Regions from separate parts of the Cupriavidus sp. FW305-26 genome, predicted to be linked through region 2. Evidence: predicted binding sites of a transcription regulator. Region 2 holds the regulator's gene; each other region holds the start of a gene.
What was found. Region 2 encodes FNR, which switches genes on or off when oxygen is low (the NO sensors DNR and NnrR bind a similar motif). Its sites were predicted from a motif close to TTGATNNNNATCAA; they were not measured.
Positions count from the first base shown of each region.

Region 1 (7,048 bases), on a different contig from region 2:
GAGCATCCGCTCGGCGGTCTCGGCTACGTAGGCTTCGCCGAGGAAGTGCGGGAGCAGGAAGCCGGACTCGGCTTCAGGTTCGACTACATCGTGGTCTGCTCGGTCACCGGCAGCACGCAGGCGGGCATGGTGGTCGGATTCGCTGCCGACGGCCGCGCGGACCGGGTCATCGGCATCGATGCATCGGCCAAGCCGGAACCGACGCGCGCGCAGATCCTGCGCATCGCCCGCCATACCGCGGAGCTGGTCGGCCTCGGCCGCGACATCACTGAAGCGGACGTGGTGCTGGACACCCGCTATGGCGGACCCGAATACGGCCTGCCTTCGGCCGGCACCCTGGAAGCCATCCGCCTCAGCGCCAGGCTGGAGGGCATGATGACGGACCCGGTCTATGAGGGCAAGTCCATGCAGGGCATGATCGACATGGTCCGTCGCGGCGAGTTTCCGCAAGGATCGAAAGTCCTCTTTGCGCACCTCGGCGGGGTGCCGGCACTGAACGCCTACAGCTTCCTGTTCAAGGACGGGTGATTCCATGCGCAGGTGCGCAGCCGGGATTCCCCGGATGCCCGGTTAATCGTTGCCCGCCTGCGCGCCCGCCCCAAAGCGCAGGCGCAGGCTCCGGTTGGCATCGTGCAGCGAACCGTCCGCCGCTTCCACCACGCGGTGCAGGTAGTCTTCGCTGGCGTCTAGCAGCGCCCCGTACAGGGTGTGGCACAAGCCGCGCGCGGTGCGGCCGGGCCAGTCTTGCGGCAGCATCGCTTCGGGCAGGTTGGGGTCGCGCAGCAGCACACGCCGGTATTCGTGCACCAGGAGCGTCCGCACGAAGAAAGCATCGGCCGGAGCAAGCCCGGCGGCCTCTTCGGCCAGCGGCGCAAAGCGGCGCAGCAGTGCCTGCCAGGCAGCGGCCACGTCGCCGAGCTTGAAGGTCTGGTGCATCAGCGCCTGCAGTGGCCGGATGGAAAACGCCTCGAGGCTGCTTGCCTCCATCACCGCCACATCGTCCTGCGCGCGTGCGGCCTGGAGGATTTCGCGCAGCGAGGCGAGGTCCGCTTGGGGGTGGGCCATCACCCCTGGCGCGATGGCGCCGAAGCCCTCCCACAGCAATTCCCGCTTCAGCTTCTGCCGGACCGTGGCGCGTACGTCACCGCGCACCATCACCAGGGTCCAGCGGCCGTCCCATTCGGATGCCTCGCCCGCATAGATGCGCTTGCCGGCGTGCAGTACACGCTGCAAACCGGCGTCTGACAGCCCGTAGTAGCTGCGCCGCCCCATCCTGGTCGCGGCCAGCCAGTCGTCGGCGGTAAGGCGGAAGGTGGCGGTGCGCACCAGCCGGTCATTGATGCCGAACGGCGCCGCCAGCCGGATCAGGCTGCCCAGCCAGATGGCCTGCGGCCGCGGCGCCACCACATCGCCGAACAAGGTCACCAGCATGGAATTGGCGCCCAGCTTCAGCCCGCGTGCCAGCCGCGCCACGCGGGGAGAAACCGGATCTGTGCCTGGCGTCGCCATCGGCCCGCTCCCTGAAGTGATACACAAATGCAGATTGATTGAATCAAATTGTATCACTACCATCCGTTGCAACTGACGATGTTGATGCAGGTCAAGACCCCGATTCAGAGCAACCAAGAGCGGAGCAAAGGATGTACGCACAGCTGGTGGAGACAGGAGCGACGAGGCTTCGCGCCATGGAAGAAATGGAGCCGCAGGAGCGCGAGTTCCAGGCGCGCGTCGATGCCGGGATCAAGATCGAGGCCAAGGACTGGATGCCGGAGGCCTATCGCAAGACCCTGGTCCGCCAGATCTCGCAGCATGCCCATTCCGAGATCGTGGGCCAGCTGCCGGAAGGCAACTGGGTCACCCGCGCGCCGACGCTGGAGCGCAAGGCAGTCTTGCTGGCCAAGATCCAGGATGAGGCCGGCCATGGCCTGTATCTCTACAGCGCGGCCGAGACCCTGGGCGTGTCGCGCGACCAGATGCTGGGCGACCTGCACACCGGCAAGGCCAAGTATTCCAGCATCTTCAACTACCCGACGCTGAGTTGGGCCGACATCGGCATGATCGGCTGGCTGGTCGACGGCTCGGCCATCATCAACCAGGTGCCGCTGTGCCGCTGCTCGTTCGGGCCCTATGCGCGCGCCATGGTGCGCGTGTGCAAGGAAGAGTCGTTCCACCAGCGCCAGGGCTACGACATCCTGCTGTCGCTGTGCAACGGCACCCCCGAGCAGAAGCAGATGGCGCAGGACGCGCTCAATCGCTGGTGGTGGCCGGCGCTGATGATGTTCGGCCCGTCCGACGGCGATTCGCCCAACAGCGCGCAATCCATGCAATGGCGCATCAAGCTGTTCTCCAATGACGAGCTGCGCCAGAAGATGGTCGACCAGACCGTGCCGCAGGCAGAGTACCTGGGCCTGGCCATTCCGGATCCCGAACTGAAGTGGAACGAGGAGCGCGGCCACTATGACTTCGGCGAGATCGACTGGTCCGAGTTCTACAACGTCATCCAGGGCAACGGCCCCTGCAACCGCGACCGCCTGCGCACCCGCGTCAAGGCCTGGGAAGAGGGCGCGTGGTTCCGCGATGCCCTGGTGACCCACGCCGACAAGCAGGCCCAGCGCGCCGCCGCGTGACCCCGCGGCGCCCGGCGCCGCCATCCATCCAACGCAATGACACAGGAGGTTGCCATGAAAGAGTGGCCGCTTTGGGAGATCTTTATCCGCAGCCAGCACGGCCTGGCCCACAAGCACGTGGGCAGCCTGCACGCGCCCGACGGCGAAATGGCGATCAACAACGCGCGTGACGTCTATACGCGCCGCAACGAGGGCGTCAGCGTCTGGGTGGTGAAGGCCGGCGACGTGGTCGCCAGCAGCCCCGGCGACAAGGGCCCGCTGTTCGAGCCGGCCAACAGCAAGGTCTACCGCCACCCGACGTTCTTCCCGATGCCGGAAGCCGTCAAGCACATCTGATACGGCCCGCATGATGGACAACCACAAGCTCGAATACCTGCTGCGCCTCGGCGACGCCACGCTGGTCCTTGGCCAGCGCCTGTCGGAATGGTGCGGCCGCGGCCCGGCGCTGGAAGAGGACATCGCGCTGACCAATGTCGCGCTCGACCTGATCGGCCAGACCCGGCTGTGGCTGGGCTACGCCGCGGAAGTGGAGGGCGCCGGCCGCAGCGCCGACCAGATGGCCTACCTGCGCGACGCGCACCAGTTCCGCAACCCGCTGCTGGTGGAGCAGCCCAACGGCAGCTATGCCGATACGCTGGCGCGGCAGTTCCTGTTCGACACCTGGCACTACTTCCTGCTCGACGGGCTGCAGCGCTCGACCGATGCCCGCATCGCCGAGATCGCCGCCAAGTCGCTCAAGGAAGTGACCTACCACGTGCGCCGCAGCGCCGACCTGGTGGTGCGCCTGGGCGACGGCAGCGAAGAGAGCCACCGCCGCATGCAGGATGCCTTCAACGACCTGTGGATGTTCAGCGATGAGCTGTTCGAGTCCGACGCGGGCGACGCCGCGCTGGTGCAGGCCGGCCTGGTGCCGGATCCCGCATCACTGGCCGAACCGTGGCAGCGCCACGTGGCCGCGGTGCTGGAAGAAGCCACGCTGCAGCTGCCTGCGGGCACGTGGTCGCAAAGCGGCGGCCGCCACGGCCGCCATACCGAACACCTCGGCTACCTGCTGGCCGAAATGCAGTTCCTGCAGCGCGCCTATCCGGGCGCCAGCTGGTGAACGCCATGACTGCGCAAGCGATCGCACGCCCGGCGCTCGGGCAGGTCTGGACCTGGCTCGATACGGTGCCCGATCCCGAGATCCCGGTGATCTCGGTGGTGGATCTCGGCATTGTGCGCGACGTGGCATGGGAGGACGACGCCTGCGTCGTCACCATCACCCCGACGTACTCCGGCTGCCCGGCCATGACCGTGATCCGGGAGGAGATCGAGCGCACGCTGGCTGCGCAGGGCATTGCCAGCGTGCGCGTGCGCACGCAGCTGGCGCCGGCCTGGACCACCGACTGGATGACGCCGCGCGGCAAGGCCAGCCTGGGCGGCTACGGCATTGCGCCGCCGGCCCAGCAGGTGATCGACATCAGCGGCATCAGCCGCAAGGCGGCGCCGGCGCTGGTGGTGGCGTGCCCGCACTGCGGCTCGCGGCACACGCGGCTGGTGAGCCAGTTCGGCTCGACCGCCTGCAAGGCCCTGTACCGCTGCGGCGACTGCAAGGAACCGTTCGATTACTTCAAGGCGCACTGAGCCTGACCGGGGTAGTGAGATGAGCAAATTCCATGAACTGACCGTGGCCTCGGTCACCCGCGAAACCCGCGATGCCGTGGCCGTGACCTTTGCCGTGCCGGATGAACTGGCCGACACCTACCGCTACATCCAGGGCCAGCACCTGACGCTGCGCACCGGCATCGGCGGCGAGGACGTGCGCCGCTCGTACTCGATCTGCTCGGCGGTGCAGGACGCGCAGCTGCGCGTCGCGATCAAGCGCGTCGACGGCGGCCTGTTCTCCAACTGGGCCAACGAACAACTGCAGCCCGGCATGAAGCTGGAAGTGATGCCGCCATCCGGCCACTTCCACGTGCCGCTGTCTGCCACGCAGGCGAGGCACTACGTGGCCTTCGCCGCCGGCAGCGGCATCACGCCGATGCTGTCGATCATCAAGACTACGCTGGAGGCCGAGCCCCAGAGCCGCTTCACGCTGTTCTACGGCAACCGCGCCTCGTCTTCGGTGCTGTTCAAGGAAGAGCTGGAAGACCTGAAGGACACCTACCTGCAGCGCTTCAACCTGGTGTTCGTGCTCAGCCGCGAGCAGCTGGATATCGACCTGTTCAACGGCCGCATCGACGGCGAGAAGGTCAATGCCTTGCTCAAGCACTGGGTCAAGCCGCAGGACATCGACATCGCCTTTATCTGCGGCCCGCACTCGATGATGGAAGAGGTGTCGCAGGCGCTGCTCGACAACGGCGTGGACAAGGCCCGCATCAAGCGCGAGCTGTTTGCCACCAGCATTCCCGCGGCCCGCCCGGCGGCGCATGCGCACAAGCAGGTGGGGCAGCAGCAGTGCGAGGTCACGGTGATCCAGGACGGCCGCACGCGCTCCTTCACGCTGGAGAAGAACAAGGAGACGGTGCTGGATGCCGCGCTGGCGCAAGGCATCGAGCTGCCTTACTCATGCAAGGGCGGGGTCTGCTCGACCTGCCGCTGCAAGCGCATCGAAGGCGAGGTCGACATGGACGTCAACTTTGCGCTGGAGGACTACGAAGTCGCGCGCGGCTTCATCCTCAGCTGCCAGAGCTACGCCGTCAGCGACAGGCTGGTGATCGACTTCGACCAGGAAACCTGAAGCGCTTCCCGCGGCAATCCCTTGCCGCCATCCCGAACCATACGCAAACCATTCTGCCCCCGGAGCAAGCCGTGTCCCATCCGTTTTTTGAACGCCACCAGGCGCTGCTGGAACAAGCCACCCAAGCCATTGCCGAGCGCGGCTACTGGAGCCCGTTCAGCGAAATGCCGAGCCCCAGGGTCTACGGCGAAACCGCCAACGCCGACGGCAAGGCTGCCTTCGAGGCCCGCCTGAACCGCCCGTTCGCGCTGTCGCAGCCGGGCACCGTCGGCCAGGCCGGCAAGGAAGTCTCGCCCTACGGCGCGGAACTGGGCATCACCTATCCGAAGCCCGACCTCGACCAGCTCTTTGCCGGCATGGCCGAAGGCATGCCGGCCTGGCGCAAGGCCGGGCCGGAAGCCTGGGTCGGCGTGTCGCTGGAAATCCTGCAGCGCCTGAACCGCCGCAGCTTCGAGATTGCCTACGCGGTAATGCACACCACCGGCCAGGCCTTCATGATGGCCTTCCAGGCCGGCGGCCCGCACGCGCAGGACCGCGGGCTGGAAGCGGTGGCCTACGCCTGGGACGAGATGCGCCGCATTCCGAAGCAGGCCATCTGGGAGAAGCCGCAGGGCAAGAACGAGCCGCTGCGCATGGAGAAGCGCTACAGCGTGGTGCCGCGCGGCGTGGGCCTGGTGATCGGCTGCTGCACCTTCCCGACCTGGAACGGCTATCCCGGCCTGTTCGCCAGCCTGGCGACCGGCAACGCGGTGGTGGTCAAGCCGCACCCGGGCGCGATCCTGCCGCTGGCGATCACCGTCGAGGTGGCGCGCGAGGTGCTGCAGGAAGCCGGCTTCGACCCCAACCTGGTCACGCTGGTGGCCAACGACCCGACCGAGCGCATGGCGTCCACGCTGGCGCTGCGCCCGGAAGTGCGCCTGATCGACTTCACCGGCAGCAGCGCCAATGGCAACTGGCTGGAGCGCAACGCGCACCAGGCCCAGGTCTATACCGAGAAGGCCGGCGTCAACCAGATCGTGATCCACTCCACCAGCGACTTCAAGGGCATGGTGCGCAATATCGCGTTCTCGCTGGCGCTGTACTCGGGCCAGATGTGCACGGCACCGCAGAACATCTATGTGCCGAAGGGCGGCATCGACACGCCGGAAGGGCACCTCAGCTTCGACCAGGTGGCCGCGGCGATCGGGGAGGGCGTGGTCAGGCTCACCAGCGATGCGGCCAAGGCGGTGGAGCTGCTCGGCGCGATCCAGAACGACGGGGTGGTTCAGCGCATCGAATCGTCGCGCGCACTGGGCGAGATCGTCGCCGACAGCCGCGTGCTGGAGCACCCGGAGTTCCCCGGCGCGCGCATCCGCACGCCGCTGGTGCTCAAGGTGGACGCCAGCGACGAGGACAAGATCATGCAGGAATTGTTCGGCCCGATCTCGTTCATCGTCGCCACCGACAACACCGCGCACAGCATCGCGCTGGTGCACCGCGGCGCGAAGGAACATGGCGCACTGACGTTGTCGGCCTACACCACCGATGCCGGCATGGCCGAGGGCATCCGCGAAGCCGCCGAGGACGCGGGCGTGGCCCTGTCGCTGAACCTGACCGGGGGCGTGTTCGTCAACCAGTCGGCCGCGTTCAGCGACTTCCACGCCACCGGCGCCAACCCGGCAGCCAATGCCTCGCTGTCGGATGCGGCTTTCGTCGCCAACCG
Region 1 covers NZ_JBYTAH010000030.1:37,669-44,716, reverse strand. The annotation lists gene AC3WQZ_RS17545 (1-aminocyclopropane-1-carboxylate deaminase) at 1-528, shown strand, start outside; gene paaX (phenylacetic acid degradation operon negative regulatory protein PaaX) at 571-1,509, opposite strand; gene paaA (1,2-phenylacetyl-CoA epoxidase subunit PaaA) at 1,641-2,627, shown strand; gene paaB (1,2-phenylacetyl-CoA epoxidase subunit PaaB) at 2,682-2,963, shown strand; gene paaC (1,2-phenylacetyl-CoA epoxidase subunit PaaC) at 2,974-3,729, shown strand; gene paaD (1,2-phenylacetyl-CoA epoxidase subunit PaaD) at 3,735-4,250, shown strand; gene paaE (1,2-phenylacetyl-CoA epoxidase subunit PaaE) at 4,270-5,346, shown strand; gene paaN (phenylacetic acid degradation protein PaaN) at 5,418-7,048, shown strand, end outside.
Region 1: the regulator FNR is predicted to act here: its motif matches at 1,591-1,604, upstream of paaA (1,2-phenylacetyl-CoA epoxidase subunit PaaA).

Region 2 (7,048 bases):
TACTGCGCACAATGCCACGGCTCGGACGCGCGCGGTAGCCGCGGCTTTCCGAACCTGACAGACAGCGACTGGCTCTATGGTGGCGAACCCGACATCATCCAGCAGACCATCACCAAGGGCCGCAATGGCGTGATGCCGCCGTTTGCCGCGGCCATCGACGCCAAGCAGGCGGGCGACGTGGCGCAATACGTGCGCTCGCTGTCGGGCCTGTCGTCGGACCCGATCCGTGCGTCGCGTGGCGAGGGCGCCTTCAAGACGACCTGCGTGGCATGCCACGGCGCCGGCGGCAAGGGCAACCAGGCGCTCGGCGCGCCCAACCTGGCGGACAACGTCTGGCTGTATGGCAGCTCGGAAGGCAGTATCGTCGACGCAATCCTGAAGGGCCATAACAACCACATGCCTGCGCATGAGGAGATCCTGACGCCTGAACGCATCCGGATGCTGACGGCCTATGTCTGGGGTCTGTCCAATACTGGGGGCGGAGCCGGGCAATGACCGACGACTCATGTGAGCGGGCGCTGGCAGCTCGCGGGAGAGCATGCCCATGAACGCACCCGGGACCGAAGAAATGGCCCGGGCGGCCGACCTGCAACGGTCGGCCGCTGCGCCGGGCGAGACCTCTGACGAAACGCTCTACGAGGTCCGCCGCAAGATCTACCCGCGCTCGGTGACGGGCGCATTCTCCAGCTGGCGGGTCTGGCTGGTGATCCTGACCCAGCTGATCTACTACGGCACGCCCTGGCTCCAATGGAATGGCCGCCAGGCCGTGCTGTTTGACCTTGGCGAGCGCAAGTTCTACATCTTCGGGCTGGTGCTGTGGCCGCAGGACGTCATCTACCTGGCGGTGCTGCTGGTCATCTCGGCGCTGGCGCTGTTCCTGTTCACGGCGATCGCGGGGCGGCTGTTCTGCGGCTATGCCTGTCCGCAGACGGTCTACACCGAGATCTTCATGTGGATCGAGCGGCGGGTCGAAGGCGACCGCATCGCCCGCATCCGGCTCGATGGCGATCCGTGGAGCCTGCGCAAGTTCCGTCTCAAGGCGACCAAGCACTTCCTGTGGGTGCTGATTGCGCTCTGGACCGGCTTTACCTTCATCGGCTATTTCGCACCGATCCGCGAACTGGGCGGCGAGGTGCTCAGCCTGTCGCTGGGGCCGTGGCAGTCGTTCTGGATGCTGTTCTACGCGTTCGCCACCTGGGGCAATGCGGGCTTCATGCGCGAGCAGGTGTGCAAGTACATGTGCCCGTATGCGCGTTTCCAGAGCGTGATGGTGGATCGCGATACCTATGTCGTGACCTACGACGTCGGCCGCGGCGAGCCGCGCGGAAGTCGGTCGCGCAAGACCGACCACCACAAGGCGGGGCTTGGCGACTGCGTCAACTGCAGCATCTGCGTGCAGGTGTGCCCGACGGGCATCGATATCCGCGACGGCCTGCAGTACGAGTGCATCGGCTGCGGCGCCTGCATCGACGCCTGCGACCAGGTCATGGACAAGATGGAATATCCGCGCGGCCTGATCCGGTACACCTCGGAAAACGCGATGCGCAAGGGCTTGTCCGCGGCGGCATCACGCAAGCGCCTGCTGCGCCCGCGCGTGGTCATTTATTCCGTGATCTGGGTGGCGTTGCTGGCCGGGTTCATGGCTTCGATCGCGCTGCGCACGCCGCTGAAGGTCGACATCATCCGCGACCGTGGTGCGCTCGGCCGTGAAGTGGAAGGCCGCTGGATCGAGAATGTCTATCGCCTGCAGCTGATCAACACCACCGAAGCGCCGATGCAGATCAGCGTGCGCGCCGACAGCGACGAACTGAAGAACCTGACCGTGGAATACGACAAGCAGGCCGAATCGCTGGCGCCGACGTCCAACCGGTTGCTGCCGATCCGGATCCGCGTGCCGATCGAGGCCGCGGCGCAGGGCACGCACAAGATCAACGTGACGGTGACGAGCGAAGGCACGGAGCGGGGGCATGCCGAAATCCGGCAATCCACCAGTTTCATCGTGCCGCGCGATTTGTGAAGCTAGGTCGTCAAGATGAAGGGGGCAAGATGAGTCAGCAAGGCAATCCGTGGTGGAAGGAGCCGTGGCCGTGGCTGTTGATGAGCGGCCCGCTGGTGGCGATGGTGGCGTGTGGCGTGACGATCTGGCTGGCATCCACGCATCCGGACATGCCGGTGCAGGGTGCAACGCGCCATGGCCTGGTGGTCGAGAAGGCCGACGCCGCGCCGCCCAAGGCTGCCGCTGTGAGGCAGCCATGAGGTTGCGCTGGCTGATGTGGGTACTCTGGCCGGCGTTCCTGATGGCCGGGTTCGCGACCGCGACGGTGTTTTCGGTGGTGGATCCCGGTGACCTGAACTTCTTCGGCCAGCCGATCGAAGCGTCCCGCGAATCGGTCTACACCGTTGGCTTCCTGATGGCCTGGGTGTTCTGCGCGTTGTCCAGCGGACTGACGCTCTACACCATGCCGACGCGGCTCAGCGATACCGACGAACTGGAATAAGCGGATCGGTGTGAGGTCTGCGCTGCCATGTCCGCATGCGGTGCCTGGCAGCGCCTTGGCCGCTTAGCAGGAGCGGCTGTAGAGCTGCTTGATGCCGTCGATGTCCACGAGCTTGACGTGGCGCTGGCGAATCTGGATCAGGCCGGCTTCGGCAAAGCGGGAGAACAGGCGGCTGACGGTTTCGAGCTTCAGGCCCAGGTAGCTGCCGATCTCTTCGCGGCTCATGCGCATCACGAACTCGGACGCCGAATAGCCGCGTGCCGACAGGCGCTCAGAGAGGTTGATCAGGAAGGCGGCAAGCCGTTCCTCGGCGCGCATCGAGCCCAGCGTGACCAGCATCAGTTGGTCATGCGTGATTTCCTTGCCCATCAGGCGCAGGAACTGCTGCTGCAGCGACGGCAGGTCTGCCGACAGGGACTGCAACTCGCTCATGCGGACCACGCAGACTTCCGTGTCCTCCAGCGCGGCGGCATCGGAGGCATGCTGCATCTCGCCCAGCCCGTCGAGACCGACAATTTCGCCGGGCAGGTGGAAGCCGGTAATCTGCGAGCGGCCGTCTTCAGTGGTGACGTGGGTCTTGAGCGTGCCAAAGCGCACGGCATAGACCGCGGTGAGTGGATCGCCCATGCGATACAGGGTTTCACCCTTGTGCACACGGATGCGTTCCTGAACCAGCGTGTCCATCTTGGCGAGGTCTTGCTGCGACATGCCGACCGGAAGGCACAGCTGCCCCATCGCACAGGTGGAGCAGCGTGGTGACATCTCGGTAATGGGAATGGAGGTGAGCAATTGGAACCTGCTAGAAATGGCAGCGAGGGCGCGATAACGGCATTTTACCGTGCGATGTGATGTGGTAGGGAGTGAGAATTGACACTTGGCGTACTGATCAGCGTTTTTCTGCTGGCTTTGCTGGGCGGGGTCCACTGCGCCGCCATGTGCGGCGGCGTGGCGCTGGCCGTGGAGCAGCGTCACGGCGCGGCGGCGACGATCAGTCTGGTGCCCAGCCGTGCCGCCTGGCTCGGCGAGTTGCTGATAATGCACCTAGGCCGGATCTCGACCTATATGCTGCTTGGGGCCGCGCTAGGCGCGGTCGGTGCTTCGGCGTGGAAACAGGACTATCTGCCGGTGCAGCGCTGGCTGTTCGGCGCGGGCAGCGTCATGCTGCTGTGGTCGGGCTGGCGGTTGCTGCGCGGCAACACGTTTACCGTCGACTGGCTGGAGCGGCTGGCGTCGCGTGCCAGCGCAGCGGTGGCGCGCCGGCTGGGTGGCGTGGCACGCGGCATGCCGTCCTTTGTGCGCGCACGCGGCGGCCTGACGCGGCGATACGGCGTGGGCCTGGCGTGGGGGCTGGTGCCGTGCGGCATGGTCTATGGGGCGCTCACGCTCGCGCTGCTGGCGGGCAATGCGGCGTCCGGCGCACTCGTGATGGGCGTGTTCGGGCTCGGCACACTGCCTAACCTGCTGGTGCTCTCCGGCCTGTCAGGCTATTTGCGTACGCTGTCGCGACGTCCCGGCGTGCGCCTGGGGGCCGGCCTGGCGGTAATGGCGTTCGGCGGCCTTGGCATTGCGCGAGCGGTGCTGTTGCCACATTCGCTGGCCGAGCATGGATTCTGCCTGGTGTTCTGAGGCGCCGGCGCTGCGCCGGCAACGGATGATGGTTGCAGGCGGGGGCGGGAATGCCATACAATCGCCAACATTGCGGTATCGCGCGGTGTCTTGTGAGCCGCGGTAAGCAGCGGGCGAGCAGCGCCAGGCGGCCTTCATACCAGAAGGTGAGTTCAGGGCAGGGGAAGCGGAAGGTTTTCGATGCCCGTCCCGTCCCCACAGTCCATCCGGTTCAAAAGATCTGGTTCAAAAGTCCGGCTGGCACTGCGGTGTTGGCGATGCCGGCCTTGCTCCCGATACCCGTTTTTCTTGCGTCCGAGGCCTTCAGTTCGCTGACAGCGACGTCCGGTATGTGCGGACGCGCTACGCAAGAGGTTCGCTGGCTGGCCCATAACGGCATGCGAACGATCTCCTGCCGGAACGCCCGGCAACTCGATGCAAAGATAGGGAAGTGCACGGCTTGGATGCAGCAGGTATCCGGCTAGCTGCGCAATGAGATGGCGGTGGCTTTCGCACCGCTGTATCCAAAATCTCCGGTGCCCCGGATCCGTCCGGGAGCAGGTGCAAAGACAGGCTGCACACCATCAACATGAATACCCAAGAGGCGAAGATCGTCCTCGAGACGGCGCTGATCTGCGCGCAGGAACCGTTGCGCGTCAATGATCTGCGGCGGCTGTTTGACGACGACGTCGGCGCAGACACCATCCGCGTGCTGCTTGATGAACTGCGCCAGGACTGGCGGCCGCGCGGCGTGGAACTGGTGGCCCTGGCCAGCGGCTGGCGCTTCCAGAGCCGGCCGGAAATGCGTGAATACCTGGATCGGCTGAATCCAGAAAAGCCGCCAAAATATTCGCGCGCGGTGATGGAAACACTGGCGATCATTGCCTACCGGCAGCCGGTGACCCGCGGCGATATCGAGGAAATCCGCGGCGTGACGGTCAGCACGGAAGTCATCAAGAAGCTTGAGGACCGCAGCTGGATCGAGGTGATCGGACACCGCGACGTGCCGGGCAGGCCGGCGCTGTATGCGACCACCAAGGCGTTCCTGGACGATCTTGGCCTGCGTACGCTGGATGAGCTGCCGCCGCTGGAAGATGCCCAGGCGCAGGCGCAGGCAACCCTGCTGGAACAGCAGGCCATCAATTTTGAAGACCTGGCTGCAAACAAGGCGGCCAGCGCCGACGAAGAGGCTTTTGCCAACCCCGCCGCGCATGCGGCGGATGTGGCTGAAGCATCCGTCGCAAACGAAGCCGAGACGACCGGCCCGGTCGACCAAGGCGCCAATGGCTTTGACGCGCAACCGCTGCAAGCTGCAGCCGACGATGCCGCTGAGGCCGCTTCCACCGAACCAGCCGCACCCAATCCGGACGGGGCGCGGGGCGATTTGCCGGACAACGGCACCCCGCCGCACCCGAGCGAGCACGACGAGCGCGTGCCGAACTGAACAACATGCAACATCCGATAGTGAATATCTTGTCTGATTCCGTTGAGCAAGACACCCGCAATGCGGGCGCACCCGCCGACACCGGCGCCGCAGAACCCGGATCGGGCAGCGAAGCCGCGCCCCGCCGCAAGGGGCTGCGCCGCGGGCTGAGGAACCTGGTCGCATCGCGCCGCCAGGCACAGGACCGCGGCGAGGGCGCCGAAGGCGCCGGCGGCCAGGCCGATGCCGGTGAAGCGGGCGCCGCACAGGCGGCGGGCGGTGCGCGCGGTGGCCAGCGTGGCCGCGGCAAGCGCAAGACGGGGCAGGGCGAGGGTGGCCAGGGTAGCCAGGGCGGCCAGGGCACCAGCAAGGCAGAAAAGGTCGACCGTGCGGCCAGGGCCGAAGGCACCGACAAGCCTGAGCAGCCCGGCCGCAAGCGCAAGCCGGTCCAGCGCTCAGGCAAGGCGGCAGCGCCGGGCGAGGCGCAGGGTGCCGGTGCGCGGCAGCAGGGCCGCCGCAAGGATGGCGGCAAGCCGCAGGCGCCCCGCAAGGGCCAGGGCGGCGGGGACAAGACCACGGCGAGCAGCGAAGACCTGTTCCGCTTCGTGATCTCTGAGCAGTACGACAACGAAGACACCGTCATTCCGCGCACCAAGGCCAAGCCGGTGCGCGAGCTGTCGGCCGACGACGACGCGCCCAAGCTGCACAAGGTGCTGGCCGAGGGCGGGCTGGGCTCGCGCCGCGAGATGGAAGAACTGATCCTGCAGGGCCGCGTTTCGGTCAACGGCCTGCCGGCCCATATCGGCCAGCGCATCCTGCCGGCGGACCAGGTCCGCGTGAACGGCAAGCTGATCCACCGCAAGGTGTCGACCAAGCCGCCGCGCGTGCTGCTGTACCACAAGCCCGCCGGCGAGATCGTCAGCCAGTCCGATCCGGAAGGCCGTCCGACTGTGTTCGACAGCCTGCCGCGCATCAAGACCGGCAAATGGGTCGCGGTGGGCCGCCTGGACTTCAATACTGAAGGCCTGCTGATCTTCACCACCTCGGGTGACATTGCCAACCGTTTCATGCATCCGCGCTATGGCGTGGAGCGCGAGTACGCGGTGCGCACGTTGGGCGAGCTGGCCGAGGCCGACCGCCAGCGCCTGCTGCATGGCATCAAGCTCGATGACGGCGAGGCCAACTTCCTGCGCATTGCCGACGGCGGCGGTGAAGGCGTCAACCAGTGGTACCACGTGGCCCTGACCGAAGGCCGCAACCGTGAAGTGCGCCGCATGTTCGAGGCGGTCGGGCTGACCGTGTCGCGCCTGATCCGCACCCGCTACGGCCAGTTCCTGTTGCCGCGTGGCCTCAAGCGCGGCCGCTGGCAGGAAGTCGAGCCCAATGACGTCAAGGCGCTGATGGCCGGTGTCGGCCTGAAGGTGCCCGGCAAGGGCGAGCAGGTTCCCAAGGGCGCCACCAAGGTAGGCGGGCGCAAGCAGCGCACCGAAGCCGCGATTGCCGGCATGCCGATGCCCACGGG
Region 2 covers NZ_JBYTAH010000025.1:33,865-40,912, forward strand. The annotation lists gene ccoP (cytochrome-c oxidase, cbb3-type subunit III) at 1-495, shown strand, start outside; gene ccoG (cytochrome c oxidase accessory protein CcoG) at 545-2,017, shown strand; gene AC3WQZ_RS15685 (membrane protein) at 2,047-2,256, shown strand; gene AC3WQZ_RS15690 (hypothetical protein) at 2,253-2,498, shown strand; gene fnr (fumarate/nitrate reduction transcriptional regulator Fnr) at 2,562-3,287, opposite strand; gene AC3WQZ_RS15700 (sulfite exporter TauE/SafE family protein) at 3,366-4,124, shown strand; gene scpB (SMC-Scp complex subunit ScpB) at 4,693-5,547, shown strand; gene rluB (23S rRNA pseudouridine(2605) synthase RluB) at 5,553-7,048, shown strand, end outside.

Region 3 (7,048 bases), on a different contig from region 2:
GGTGCGCGACACCAGCCGGCGCATCATGTTGACCAGCAGCGCATTGCCCGACAGTTCCGCCAGCGCCGTATGGAACTCGGCGGACAGGCGGATCCATTTGGGCCGGTCATGCGTGAGGAAGGCCTGGCGCTCGCTGGCCACCATCTGGCGCAGCGGCGCGATCACGGCCTTGACGTCGGGCATGCCGGCAAGCTTTTCCAGCACCGCGCGTTCCAGCATCTGGCGCAGCTCGAACATGTCGTGCGCTTCGTCGGTGGAGGGGCTGGCGATAAAGGCGCCGCGGTTGGGCTCGAGGTCGACCATGCCGTCGGCGGCCAGGTGCGACAGCACCTTGCGCACAGTGTGTCGCGCGGTGGCATAGATCTCGCAAAGGGAATGCTCGGTCAGCTTGGTGCGCGGCGGCAGCCGGTGCTCCATGATCGCGTCGTAGATCTCGTGATACATGCGCTCTTCGACCGAGCCCTTGCGTGCGGGCCTGGCGGGCTTGCCCGCCTGGATTTCGGTCGGCTCGGCGTCGGCCTTGGTTTCGGCGTTGGCGGCAATCAGCTTCAGGCTCTTGGACATCGTGGCACCAGCAGTCAGGCGGGGCACCGCAAATCCTGGACATCAGGCAGCGGTGATCCAAAAATTGTTGACAATTATTTGGTTACTGCTCCAATATTGTCAACAAAACCGACTCAGGTTTTCGACAACTCAGGGAAATCCCTGAATTGCCAACCGGGTAGTGCAGGCGCATTGTCGCCACGCACCACCCAGCGCCGGGATGCGTTACCAGACGTACCGAGCGGGCACCATTCCCACAAATGGTGCTAGTGAAGGCAGCGGCGCCCCTCACAACCCAATCGCCTAAGGAAAAACACGATGGGACGCTTGACCACACACGTACTCGACACCGCTGCCGGCACGCCCGGCAAGGGCATGTCGGTTACTCTTCATAAAATTGTCGACAATCGCCGCGAAACCCTGAAGACAGTCGTGACGAACCACGACGGCCGTTGCGACCAGCCGCTGCTGGAAGGTGCGGACTTCGCCGTTGGCGTGTACGAGCTGGAATTCGCCGCGGGCGACTACTTCCGCGCGCAAGGCACGCAGCTGCCCGAGCCGGCTTTCCTGGACGTGGTGCCCCTGCGCTTCGGCATTGCCGATGTCAACGCGCACTACCACGTGCCCCTCCTGGTCTCGCCCTGGTCGTACTCGACCTACCGCGGCAGCTGAAGCGGTGGCATAGGGAAACAGGAGACAAGACATGGAAGGCTACATTCTCGACTGGGCCAATCTGCTGCTGCGCTGGGTGCACGTCATCACGGCGATCGCGTGGATCGGCTCCTCGTTCTATTTCGTCTGGCTCGACAACAGCCTGACCCGTCCCACCGATCCTGACCTGCAGGAGAAGGGTGTCGGCGGCGAGCTGTGGGCCGTGCACGGCGGCGGTTTCTACAACCCGCAGAAATACCTGACCGCACCCAAGACGCTGCCTGAGAACCTGCACTGGTTCTACTGGGAGTCGTATTCCACGTGGATGACCGGCTTCGGCCTGCTGGTGGTGCTGTACCTGTTCAACGCCAGCACGTTCCTGATCGACAAGAACGTCTACGACATGTCGCCCGGCGCGGCGGTCGGCCTGGCGCTGTCCTACCTGGCCGCGGGCTGGGTGGTCTATGACGTGATCTGCCGCGTGTTCGGCAAGAGCGACAAGACCGTGGGCGTGCTGGTGGCGATCTACGTGGCCGTGGCTGCCTACGTGGCGTGCCACCTGTTCTCGGGCCGTGCGGCGTTCCTGCTGACCGGTGCGATGATCGCCACCATCATGAGCGCCAACGTGCTGGTGTGGATCATCCCGGGCCAGCGCAAGGTGGTTGCCGCGCTGCGTGCGGGCCAGCCGGTCGATCCGGTCCATGGCAAGAACGCCAAGCAGCGCAGCGTGCACAACACGTACTTCACGCTGCCGGTGCTGTTCGCGATGCTGTCGAACCACTACAGCATGACCTACAGCTACAAGTACAACTGGGCCGCGCTGATCCTGATCATGCTCGCCGGTGTGCTGATCCGCCAGTTCTTCATCCTCAAGCACAAGGGCAAGATCAACGTGGCCTGGCCCGCAGCCGGCGTTGCCGTGCTGGCCGTGGTCGCCGTGCTGATCGCGCCGCAACCGCGCCCGGCCGTGGCCAAGGCAGAAGGTGGTGAAGCCGCCACCGCCGTCAGCTTTGCCAAGGTGCAGGAAGTGATGAACGCACGCTGCGTGCAGTGCCACGCCGAGCAGCCGAAGATGATGCCGACCGCAGCCAAGGGCATCAAGCTCGATACCGCGGAAGACATCAAGGCCCACGCGCAGCTGATCTACCAGCAGGCCGTGCAGCAGAAGGCGATGCCGCTGGGCAATGTGACGCAGATCACCGACGACGAACGCGCCCTGCTGGGCCAGTGGTTCGAAGGCGGTGCCAAGACCACCAACTGAGGGTGGCCTGATCTGAAAAGCATCAGGGCCGGCGCGTGCCGCCGGCCCGCGAATTCCGAGCATCGGTGATCGACGGTCCGGAGGGTTGTGCAGTTGGCAACCGTCAGTACCGGACCGGCGAGGGTTTGAACGGGGCCTTGTGCCCCGTTTTTTTTCGGCGACTTATCCGCCGATATTCAGCAACGCCAGCACCCCCAGCACCAGGAAAATCCCCGCCGCGATCTTGTGCACCAGTCCGATCGGCATCTTGTTGGCAAACTTGTCGCCAAGCAGGACCGCCGGCGCATTGGCGACCATCATGCCGAAGGTGGTGCCGGCCACCACGGCAATCACCGCATCGCTGAAGCGCGCGGCCAGCGCCACGGTGGCGATCTGGGTCTTGTCGCCCATCTCGGCAAAGAAGAAGGCCACGATGGTGGTGCCGAGGATGCCAAGGGCGCCCTTGACCGGCCTGGCTTGTTCGGCGTCGTCGAGCTTGTCGGGGATCAGCATCCATGCCGCCATTGCGATAAAGCCCAGGCCCAGGATCCAGCGCAGCAGGCTTTCGCCCAGCACATGCGTGATCCAGCCGCCGAGCGCACCGGCAAAGCCGTGGTTGAACAGCGTGGCGATCAGGATGCCAAGGATGATGGGAACGGGCTTGCGGTAGCGCGCGGCCAGCACCAGCGACAGCAATTGCGTCTTGTCGCCCATTTCAGCGAGGGCGACGATGCCTGTGGAGACGAGGAAGGCTTCCATATTGGTCTTGTGGGGTAACCGGGCCGCAATGCATCGCGAGATGCCAATGACGCACACCTTTCCCGGCCCGGCCAGAAAGGTATGGTCATCGGTCTCGCCAGGCTGGACGCTGCCGGGTCCGTATCAGTACGGCCGGGCGGGTCCGGAGCTGCGCACGCCATAACCGCAAGCGGTCAAGTCTGTTGACGTACGCCCCTGTCCCCCGGAGTCCGCATTGCGCGGCGCGGTGAGAGCAGGGCGGCTACTCCCCAATGGAAGCGGCAATTATAGCGGCGGGGGGGGGGGGGGAGGCGTCCACCTGCCCCCGCCACAAGGCCTGCACCCTCAGCCGGGTACAGGCGCGTTGTCGCTGGTCTGGCGGCCGCGGAAATCGGTCCAGCACAGGGCCTTGAAGTCATAGAGCTTGCAGCGGCGCGCGGTATCGAAATACCAGCGCCAGGAGAAGTTCTCGATGATGATGCGGCCCGGCAGCGCGTGCTCCAGCAGTGCCTGGGCGCGCTTGAGGCGGTACAGTGGCACGCTCATGTCGACGTGGTGCGCGGTGTGTTCCATGATGTGGTGCAGCGCCGCGCCGATGCCGTGGCGGAAGCGCAGGTGCACGGTGGTCGAGACAAAGGGCTGTGCCTTGGCCCACATGGCCTTGGTGTCATACCAGGCGACGCTGGTGTGGGTGTGGTGCACATACAGCACGAAGCCGACGGTGACGTTCCAGACCAGGAATGGCAGCACAAAGCCCGCGCCGGTCAGCAACCACACCGACTGCTCCGTGGCCAGCGCCAGGCCCGCCAGCGCGCCGATCCAGGCCAGCCCGAAGGCGGCTACCAGCACACAGTCGCCGGTGAAGATCGGGCGGCGCGTAGCCATCTGGCGCTTGCTGGGGAAGAACATCTTGCACCACCAGATTTCCACCAGGTAGTACAGGCCCGGGCCGAAGCCGGTGCGGTAGATGCGCTCCATCACGCGGCGCCAGCGCGGCAGCGCGTTGAATTCTTCCAGTGAGTAGGGCGCCCAGACGAAGTCGAAGCCCTTCAGGTTGGTATAGCCATGGTGCACCACGTTGTGGCCGACTTCCCACAGGCTGTACGGCGTCAGCGAGGGCAGGAAGGTGAGCCGGCCCAGCCACTTGTTCAGGCCGCGGCGCGGGGTCAGGCTCTGGTGGCAGGCATCGTGGCCGATGATAAACAGGCGCGCGATGATCAGCCCGGCCAGCACGCCCAGCGCCAGCTTGGCGGCCCAGTGCTGCGCCAGCACCACGCCGGCCAGCACGGCGCCGAACAACAGGTAGTCGAAGGCGAACAGCAGCAGTGCGCGCGGCGTGCTGCGCTGGCCCAGCGGGATCAGCCAGCCGCGGATGATCTTGCGCGAGGGCAGCGGGGCGTCCGGCGCAATCGGCTCCGGCAGCGGGGCGTGGTTGGGCGCGCCCTTGCGCGCGGCATGGGGCACGTCATGCGGGCCACTGGCGCGCTCAGGGGCGTGAGCGGCGGATTGGAAAGCGGTCATGCGGAACCTTCTGATTGCGGTCGGATGGGTAAGGGCGCACGGCGCGCAGAACGGCCGCGGCGGAACCGCAAGGTTAGAAGGCTTTGTCGAAGACGGCCTTGACGGTCGTCAAGCCGGAGGCGGGGGCGAAGCGGTAAAAGCGCGCCCGCCGCATGGCGGCGGGCGGCTGCTGGCCAGGTGACGGATCAGGCGGCCGGCACGTGGGCGGCCTCGCCCATCACATAGACGCTGTCGATGACGCGGTCGTCGCCCAGCATGGCAAAGGCGAACAGCTCTTCTTCCAGCGTTTCCGAGCGGTTGCTGCGGCGGGCGATCAGCGGCGTGGCCTTGGGGTCCAGCACGATGAAATCGGCCTCGCAGCCAACGCTGAAGCTGCCGACGCGGTCGGTCCAGCCCAGCGCCTCGGCCGCGGCACGGGTGGCCAGGTAGAACATGCGCAGCGCGGTCAGGTAGTAGCTGCCCATGCGCGCCACCTTGTGCGCCGCGTTCATGGTGCGGAACATCGAGAACGAGGTGCCGCCGCCGACGTCGGTGGCCAGCGTCACGTTCAGGCGGTTGGCGTCGGACTGGTGGAAGTCATAGAAGCCGCTGCCCAGGAACAGGTTGGAGGTGGGGCAATGCGCCACCGCGGCGCCGCTGTCGGCCAGGCGCCGGCGGTCGTCCTGGTCCAGGTAGATGGCGTGGCCGTACATCGCGCCCGGGCGCAGCAGGCCGTAGCGGTCGTACACGTCCAGGTAGCTGCGCGCGTCCGGGAACAGCTCGGCCACCCATTTGACCTCGTCGCGGTTCTCGGCCACGTGGGTCTGGATAAAGGCGTCCGGATAGGCGCGCGCCAGCTCGCCGCAGGCGGCCAGCTGCGCCTCGGTCGAGGTCGGGGCAAAGCGCGGTGTGATGGCGTAGGCCAGGCGTCCCTTGTTATGCCAGCGCGAGAGCAGGTCGGCGGAGTCCCGGGCACCGGTCTCGGCCGTATCGCGCAGGAATTCCGGGCAGTTGCGGTCCATCATCACCTTGCCCGTGACCATGCGCAGGTTGCGCGCCTCGCTTTCGGCAAAGAGGGCCTCGGCCGAGGCCTTGTGCACCGTGCTCCAGACCACCGCGCTGGTGGTGCCGTTGCGCAGCAGTTCCTCGGTGAAGAAGCCGGCCACGCCGCGCGCGTAGTCGGGATCGGCAAAGCGGCGCTCTTCGGGGAAGGTGTAGGTCTCGAGCCAGTGCAGCAGGCCCGGCGACGGCGACGCGATCATGTCGGTCTGCGGGTAGTGCACGTGGGTGTCGATAAAGCCGGGCACGATCAGCTTGCCGCGGTGGTCGACGATCTCGGCGTCGGCCGGAATGCGCGCAGCCAGCTGCGTATAGTCGCCGGCAGCGGCGATGCGCCCGTTGGTGACGATCAGCACCCCGTCGTCCCAATACTGATATGCATCCTCATGGAATTGCGGATCGCGCAGGAAATGCAGCACGCGGCCGCGAATGGCACGGGTGAGGGAGTCAGTCTTGGGGTTGGTCGTCATGGTGTGTCTCTTGTGGCCGGCCCGCGCGGAACGGCATGGTTCAAGCAGCGGGCCGGGCTATTGGCATGCGCCGCGCTCAGGCCGCTGGGGCCGTTGCGGGCGGGGACTTGGGCGGGCTCGACCAGAAGTGGTCGACTTCCGCCAGGAATTCGGCCTTCTGCATGGCAGGCAGGAAGGCCGCTTCAAAGCTGTTGCGGGCAAGCTTGTGGGCATCGGCCGCGTCCAGCGGCAGCGCCTCGAAGGTGGCTTCCCAGTTGGCGTTCATATAGCCGCCGAAGTAGGCAGGATCGTCCGAATGCAGCGTGATCACCACGCCGGCATCGAGCATGCGCTTGAGCGGGTGGTCGCGCAGGTCCGGGTAGACCTTGAGCTTGACGTTCGACAGCGGGCACACGGTCAGCGCCACGCGCTCGCGCGCCAGGCGTTCCACCAGCGCCGGATCGTCGATGGCGCGCACGCCGTGGTCGATACGCTGCGCCTTGAGGATGTCGAGCGCGTCGGTGACGTATTGCGCCGGACCTTCCTCGCCCGCGTGGGCCACCAGGTGCAGGCCCAGCTCGCGCGCCCTGGCGAACACGCGCGCGAACTTCTCGGGCGGGTTGCCTCGCTCGGACGAATCCAGGCCCACGCCGACAAAGCGGTCGCGGTAGGGCAGCGCGGCCTCCAGCGTGGCGAAGGCGTCTTCCTCCGGCAGATGGCGCAGGAAGCACAGGATCAGGCTGCTGGAGAAGTCATATTCGGTGCGCGCCTGGGCCAGGGCATCGGCGATGCCGTCGATCACCACGCCGATGGGCACGCCGCGCGCGGTATGGGTCTGCGGATCGAAGAAGATCTCGGCGTGGCGGAC
Region 3 covers NZ_JBYTAH010000084.1:2,010-9,057, forward strand. The annotation lists gene AC3WQZ_RS30920 (GntR family transcriptional regulator) at 1-564, opposite strand, end outside; gene uraH (hydroxyisourate hydrolase) at 862-1,215, shown strand; gene AC3WQZ_RS30930 (urate hydroxylase PuuD) at 1,247-2,455, shown strand; gene AC3WQZ_RS30935 (TMEM165/GDT1 family protein) at 2,618-3,193, opposite strand; yybP-ykoY riboswitch at 3,308-3,455, opposite strand; gene AC3WQZ_RS30940 (fatty acid desaturase) at 3,518-4,693, opposite strand; gene guaD (guanine deaminase) at 4,879-6,201, opposite strand; gene AC3WQZ_RS30950 (adenosine deaminase) at 6,278-7,048, opposite strand, start outside.
Region 3: the regulator FNR is predicted to act here: its motif matches at 4,792-4,805, upstream of AC3WQZ_RS30940 (fatty acid desaturase).